DNA from 2 places in the Acidovorax sp. FW305-C-20-28 genome. Region 2 is predicted to be linked to the other one. Evidence: riboswitches for the same ligand, from Rfam matches in the RefSeq annotation. Region 2 holds a riboswitch; the other holds the start of a gene.

Region 1 (3,406 bases), on a different contig from region 2:
CCAAACACCCATGTCGTATCTGGAAGCCTTCGAACAGCACAAGATCCGTTCCGAAGAAGTGATGCAGCAGGTCCACGCCACCCAGGAGGACTGGCTGGCCGAAGATATCGAGAGTTTCTACGGCACCACCGAGCACGGGCCGGAAACGCCGGCCGCGATCGATGCCTTCGAGCAGCGCATCGGCTTTGCGCTGCCCGGCCCGCTCAAGGCGCTGTACCTGAACCACGGCGGATTCGACGTCTTCGAGGAATACCGCTACTGCAGCGTGCGCATTCCGCCGATCGAGGAATTGATCCGCCCGCCCGGCCAGTACAGCAGCAAGCGCCCCGAATGGCCTTTCCTTTATGGCGGCCTGACCACCTATGGATCGCCGGCCGAGTTCGACAACCACCTGCCACCCGAGCAACTCAGGCCTCTGCGCGAGGACATGGTGCTGTTCGGCGAGGTCAGCCACAGCTATGGCCATGGCGACACCACCTTCCTGGCATTCCACCGCAACGGTAGCTTCTTCCCGTTGGTCTATGGCCACGATACCGGGGAGCGCGAGTGGAACGAGCTGTACCACCACGTTGGCACCGTGACCCTGTCCCTGGACGACCTGCTGGAACCCCGCATCCGCAAGTGCACTGCAGAGCTGGGCCGTCGGCTGGCGGAAAACCACTGGTAAGCGCCGCCCCTGGCGGCGCAGCCAGCCTCAAGCGGCCCTGGGGCGTGTGGCCCAGGCCGCCCCAAAGCTGAAGGCCAGCGCCGGCAGCGCCGAGCCTGCGCCCGGCAGCACCAGCGGCGCCACGTGGTAGACCGCAATGCCCAGCAGCCAGAGGCCCACGGGCAGCCAGTTCACCTGGGGGACGCGTGCCAGCAGCGCCGGTGCATCGGTGCCAAAGGCCAGGCGGCCCAGGATCACGCCGAACAGCGGCACGAACACCGAGCTGAGCAACAGCAAAAAGGGTTCCAGGCTGTGCATGGGCAGCACCAGTGCGAGGGCCGTGCAGGCCACGGCCATCACCACGCCCCAGCGGCGCACGCCCCAGCGTGGCAGCAGGCTGTGGGCCGATACAGCGCCCGAGTAGGTGTCGCCGTAGGCATTGTCCACTTCGTCGATCAGGATCAGTGACAGCGCGATCAGCCCGCCCTGGGCCAGCAGCAGGGCCTGCACCAGGTCCTTGCTGGGCAAGGTCAGCGCCACCAGCACGCCCAGCGTATAGCACCATATATTGGCCAGCGCATAGCCCAGCCAGGTGCCGCGCAGCGCCGAGTTGCCGCTCTTGCCATGGCGCGCATAGTCGGCCACCAGCGGCAGCCACGAGATCGGCATGGCGATCACCAGGTCCAGCGCGGGCAGCACGCCCATGCCGCCGGTGCCGGGTCGATTCCACAACTGCGCAAAGCCCTGCGCGTTGGCCAGCGAGAGAAACTGCCAGCTCAGCCACAGCAGCGACAGCACTACCAGCGGCAGCGCCACGCGCGCGATCAGCTTGCGTACCAGCTGCACCATCGATGCGCTGATCAGCAGCACCACCACGCCGCCCCACAGCAGCGTGGCCAATACCGGCCATTGCCCGCCGGCCATGCTGCCCGCCTGGCGGCCGATGGCCACCGTGGCCTCGCTCATCACCACCAGCTCGAACGTGCCCCAGCCCACGAGCTGCACGATGTTCAGGATGATGGGCAGGCCGGCAAACGTGCGGCCGTAGACCGCGTGCATCAGCCCCGCGCTCGCCAGCCCGCTGTCGCAACCGAGCTTGGCCACCCAGCCCAACAGGCCGGCACCCACGATGGAGCCGGCGACGATGGCGATCAATGCCTCTTTGGTGCCCAATGCCGGCATGAGGTAGCTGCCCACCTGCATGACCAGCAGGCCCACGCCCAGGCTGAACCAGAGCGAGGCATGGTCGTGCCACTGGAAGACGCGGCGCTCGGGGCTGACCGGGGCCAGCGCCTCGTTGGCAGGGGTGGTCGTGGAAACATGTGCGGACATGGTGGTCGGGCTCTCCGTTCAGACAATGGACGACAGAGCAGGGTCGGCAGCGTACTGGCTGGACCCCAACGCACCAGCCGCGAGGGCAGGGCGCCAGGTATGGCGTATGCGGACTGCTTCCCTGCGCGAGGATGATCTCAATCAGGTTCAAAGGGACTCTCTCAGCCTCGACCGGTTGTTACCCGGCTTCGGCACCCCTAGCTGGCCGCGATTCTATCGCCAGAAACAAAAAAAGCGGCCCGCGCCGTGGCGGGCCGGGCGGCGCGAAAGCGTGGCGGGTATGCCGAGGACGCGCAGGTCGCCTGCACTTCATTCGGGCCCCTGCGACATTTGGGGGCTTTTACATTCGGTCACCGATGGTAGATTCGGTCGATTCAAAGGAGGGGATGGTCGTGCAGTTGTTGACCTTGTCTTGTGCAAACTGCTCTGCGCCGCTGGAGGTGCGTGCGGATCTGGAGCGATTCACCTGCAGCTACTGCGGAACGGCGCAGATCGTCGAGCACTCGGGCGGGGTGGTGTCCACACGCAAGCTGGAGACGGCGATCAACGCAGTGCAGAGGGGCACGGATCGGACGGCCGCGGAACTGGCCATGCCGCGCTTGACCCGTGAACTCGATGAGCTCATGAGCCAGAGGGCACAGATAGTGCATCGGGTGCAGTTGCGGGTGGAGCATGCCAAAACCGGCAGGCACACCATGGCAATCATCGCCACGTTCGTCGTCGTGATCCTCTGGGCGATCTTTGTGAGCCCGATCGAGCCGAAGTCCACACTGGGCGAGATCTTGAAGATCGTGGTTTTTTGGATCGTAGCGATCGGGACCCCGGCCCTGGTCTATCGGGAGACCAAGCTGCCGAAAATCGATCTGGTGCAAGAGACGGAGCACTTGGATGAGAAGATCGACAAGGTCCGGGAGCACATCAAAGCGAACCGGCGCATTCTGGATACGCTGCCGACTTGATGGCGTTCATGGCCGCAGTACACCGTCAGGCCGGCGGTGCATCCAGAATGCTACGGTTCATCTCAATGCGCTCCTGTATTTGCGCGATTCGCGCGTCGATCTCGGTCAGTGCCGGCTGAATATCGATGGGGAGCACCTTGATCGACTGGAAAGCGAGCGCTGGGACAGCCACACAAGCCACAAGCCAGACAAAGATGGACGAGCCGTTGAACGATTCATCGAGCAGCAGGATGATCAAAGGGCCTATCAGGAGCACAGCCACGAATGGGATAAGGCACTGCATCAACCGTCCTACCTGGGCCAGGTTGCGCTTTGTCTGGGCTTCACGTATCAGCTCTGCCTTGCTTTTCTGGGCTGCTTCCAGCTCGCGCTCCAGCCGCACCAGTGCCAGCTCCGCCGCTGTGCGGTCCGTGCCCTGTTGTACATCCCGGATGGCGGTTTCGATCTTCTTTAGCCAAACCACCCCACC
Region 2 (3,406 bases):
ATGCGCCACCTTGGCACTGTCCTTGGGCAGGGTCTCGTCGTGGTACTCCTGGGCCGTCTCCGGGTCCAGGCCGAGGTTGAACTGGTCCTGCCAGCGGAAGTCGAAGCGCGCCTGGCTCAGCGCGTCGTCGCGCGCCCGGGCACCGGGGTGGCCCTTGGCCACGTCGGCCGCGTGCGCGGCGATCTTGTAAGCGATGATGCCCTGCTTGACGTCGTCGCGGTCGGGCAGGCCCAGGTGCTCCTTGGGCGTCACGTAGCACAGCATGGCCGTGCCCATCCAGCCGATCATGGCCGCGCCGATGGCCGAGGCGATGTGGTCATAGCCCGGCGCGATGTCGATGGTCAGCGGGCCCAGGGTGTAGAACGGCGCCTCGTGGCAGGTCTTGAGCTGCTCGGTCATGTTGGCCTGGATCATGTGCATGGGCACATGGCCCGGGCCTTCGATCATGGTCTGCACGTCGTGCTTCCAGGCGGTCTGCGTGAGCTCGCCCAGGGTGTGCAGCTCGGCGAACTGGGCCTCGTCGTTGGCGTCCGAGGCGCAGCCCGGGCGCAGGCCGTCGCCCAGGCTGAAGGACACGTCGTAGGCCTTCATGATGTCGCAGATGTCCTCGAAGTGCTCGTACAGGAAGCTTTCGCGGTGGTGCGCCATGCACCACTTGGCCATGATGGAGCCGCCCCGCGAGACGATGCCCGTGCGCCGCGCCGCCGTGAGGTGGATGTAGGCCAGGCGCACGCCGGCATGGATGGTGAAGTAGTCCACGCCCTGCTCGGCCTGCTCGATCAGCGTGTCGCGGAAGATCGCCCAGGTCAGGTCCTCGGCGATGCCCCCCACCTTCTCCAGCGCCTGGTAGATGGGCACGGTGCCGATGGGCACGGGGCTGTTGCGCACGATCCAGTCGCGCGTGGTGTGGATGTTCTTGCCGGTGGACAGGTCCATCACGTTGTCGGCGCCCCAGCGGATGGCCCAGACCAGCTTTTCGACCTCTTCCTCGATGCTGGAGGTGACGGCCGAATTGCCGATGTTGGCGTTGATCTTCACGAGGAAGTTGCGCCCGATGGCCATGGGCTCCACCTCGGGGTGGTTGATGTTGGCGGGGATGATGGCGCGCCCGCGCGCCACCTCGTCGCGCACGAACTCCGGCGTGATGACCCGCGGAATGCTGGCGCCCATGGGGTTGCCTGCCAGGCGCCGTTCACGGCCTGCATCGGCTTGGTACTGCGCCATCCACTCACGCTTGCCGTTCTCGCGCAGGGCCACGTACTCCATCTCGGGCGTGATGATGCCCCTCTTCGCATAGTGCATCTGCGTCACGTTGGCGCCACTGCGCGCGCGCAGGGGTTGGCGCTGCAGGGCCGCGGCCTCGGCGCGCAGTTGGGCCAGGCGCACGGCATCCTCGCTCTTTTGGCCGTCGTCGAGCGCCAGAGGCGCACGGCCTTCGTAGGCCTCGGTATCGCCACGGCCGGCGATCCAGCCGCCGCGCACGCTGGCCAGGCCACGGCGCACATCGATCACGGCCTCGGGGTCGGTGTAGGGGCCCGAAGTGTCGTAGACGCTGACCTGCTCGCCGTTGGTCAGCGCGATGTCGCGCACGGGCACGCGCAGATCGGTGTGCAGGTGGCCAGGCAGGTAGGCCTTGCGCGAGGCCGGAAAGGGCTCGCGCGTTGCGGCCAGCAGCTCGGCGAATTGTTCGCGGGCAAGGGGATCGGGTGCATTCATGGGGCAGGTCTCCAGGTTCCGGTGGCAAAGGGATGTGCTCCGGAATGGACCTGGCGCCCCGCGCACGCGCCAGGGCATGGCGCATGAACGGCATGCTCCACCCAGGCAGCCGAAAAAAAGGCGTGCGCGCGCAGGCATGAAGGTCGGCTCTTCTTCCGCCGGTATGAACCGGATCAAGTTCGTCGGGTTCGCAGGCCGCCTGACGGATCCACCATCAGGCCCTTTGCATCTCAGCGCTTTCGCACACCCCGGAGCAGGCGCCAGTATAGCCACACCGCCCTGTGGCGGCGTTTCAGATGCGCCCGATGATCACCACGGCGAAGAAGAACACCGCGGCGATGACCGTCCACTTGAGCACGACAAGCCCCCAGCGCTTGTAGTGCGGCTGGCCCGTGCCTGCATAGAAGGCGAAGGACACGGCAGCCGCCAGCAGCAGCGCCATGACGACCCAGCGAAACAGCAGCATGGGGCCGCCGGCTTACCAGGCGCGCGCAGGTTGCGCGAAGCCGCGCGGTGCCTGGCGCTCGTCCTCGAAGGTGACTTCTTCCCAGGCATCGGGCTGCGAGAGCAGCTCGCGCAGCAGCAGGTTGTTCATCGCATGGCCCGAGCGGAACGCGCTGTAGGCGGCCAGCAGAGGCCGGCCGATGATGTACAGGTCGCCCATGGCGTCGAGGATCTTGTGCTTGACGAACTCGTCGTCGTAGCGCAGTCCGTCGCTGTTGAGCACCTTGTAGTCGTCCATCACGATGGCGTTGTCCAGCCCCCCACCCAGGGCCAGGCCGTTGGAGCGCATCATCTCCACGTCGCGCGTGAAGCCGAAGGTGCGCGCACGTGCGATGTCGCGGCTGTAGTTGCCCGACCCCAGGTCGAACTCCACGCGCTGGCCGGTGGAATCCACCGCAGGGTGGTCGAAATCGATCTCGAAGCTCAGCTTGTAGCCATGGTAGGGCGTCAGGCGCGCCCACTTGGCCTGGGCCCCACTGCCCTCGCGCACTTCCACGGGCCGCTTGATGCGGATGAAGCGCTTGGGCGCATTCTGCAGCTCGATGCCCGCGCTCTGCAGCAGGAACACGAAGGACGACGACGACCCATCGAGAATGGGCACCTCTTCGGCCGTGATGTCCACATACAGGTTGTCCAGCCCCAGACCGGCGCAGGCCGACATCAGGTGCTCCACGGTATGCACCTTGGCGCTGCCCACCCCGATGGTCGATGCGAGGCGCGTATCGGTCACCGCATCGGCGCGGATCGGAATATCCACCGGCTGCGGCAGGTCGACCCGGCGGAACACGATGCCGGTGTCGGGCTGGGCCGGCCGCAGGGTCAGCTCGACCCGCTGGCCACTGTGCAGCCCCACGCCGACGGCGCGGGTCAAGGTCTTGAGGGTGCGTTGCTGGAGCATGCCCCGATTGTAAAAGGGCAGGCCCAACCCCGCTGGCAATAGGACCACCGCGCCCAGGCCCATGGAAAAGGGGCCCGAAGGCCCCTGGGAGAAGACTCAGGAGCCGTCGGGCAGCCCCTTCACCCGGCGTTCAATCTGCCTGCTTGCGCAAGAAGGCCGGGATTTCGAGGTCGTCCATGCCACCCGAGGACAGCGCGTCCACGCGGGCCGCGGCCTGCGTGCGGTTGGTGCGCCAGACGCTGGGCACCGACATGCTGCCGTAGTCGGCCTGGGCGCCACCGGCGCCGG

What was found. A riboswitch is a leader RNA that binds a small molecule or an ion and turns the genes downstream of it on or off. The one in region 2 is predicted to bind thiamine pyrophosphate.
Region 1: it holds a riboswitch for thiamine pyrophosphate, as region 2 does, so the genes downstream of both, AC3WOH_RS13140 (purine-cytosine permease family protein) here and thiC (phosphomethylpyrimidine synthase ThiC) in region 2, are expected to answer to the same signal.

What each region holds. Positions count from the first base shown of each region.
Region 1 covers NZ_JBYSYM010000009.1:191,615-195,020, forward strand. The annotation lists gene AC3WOH_RS13135 (SMI1/KNR4 family protein) at 11-667, shown strand; gene AC3WOH_RS13140 (purine-cytosine permease family protein) at 695-1,978, opposite strand; TPP riboswitch at 2,080-2,187, opposite strand; gene AC3WOH_RS13145 (hypothetical protein) at 2,371-2,937, shown strand; gene AC3WOH_RS13150 (TFIIB-type zinc ribbon-containing protein) at 2,963-3,406, opposite strand, start outside.
Region 2 covers NZ_JBYSYM010000002.1:322,588-325,993, reverse strand. The annotation lists gene thiC (phosphomethylpyrimidine synthase ThiC) at 1-1,716, opposite strand, end outside; TPP riboswitch at 1,850-1,977, opposite strand; gene AC3WOH_RS04775 (hypothetical protein) at 2,009-2,182, opposite strand; gene lpxC (UDP-3-O-acyl-N-acetylglucosamine deacetylase) at 2,195-3,118, opposite strand; gene ftsZ (cell division protein FtsZ) at 3,249-3,406, opposite strand, start outside.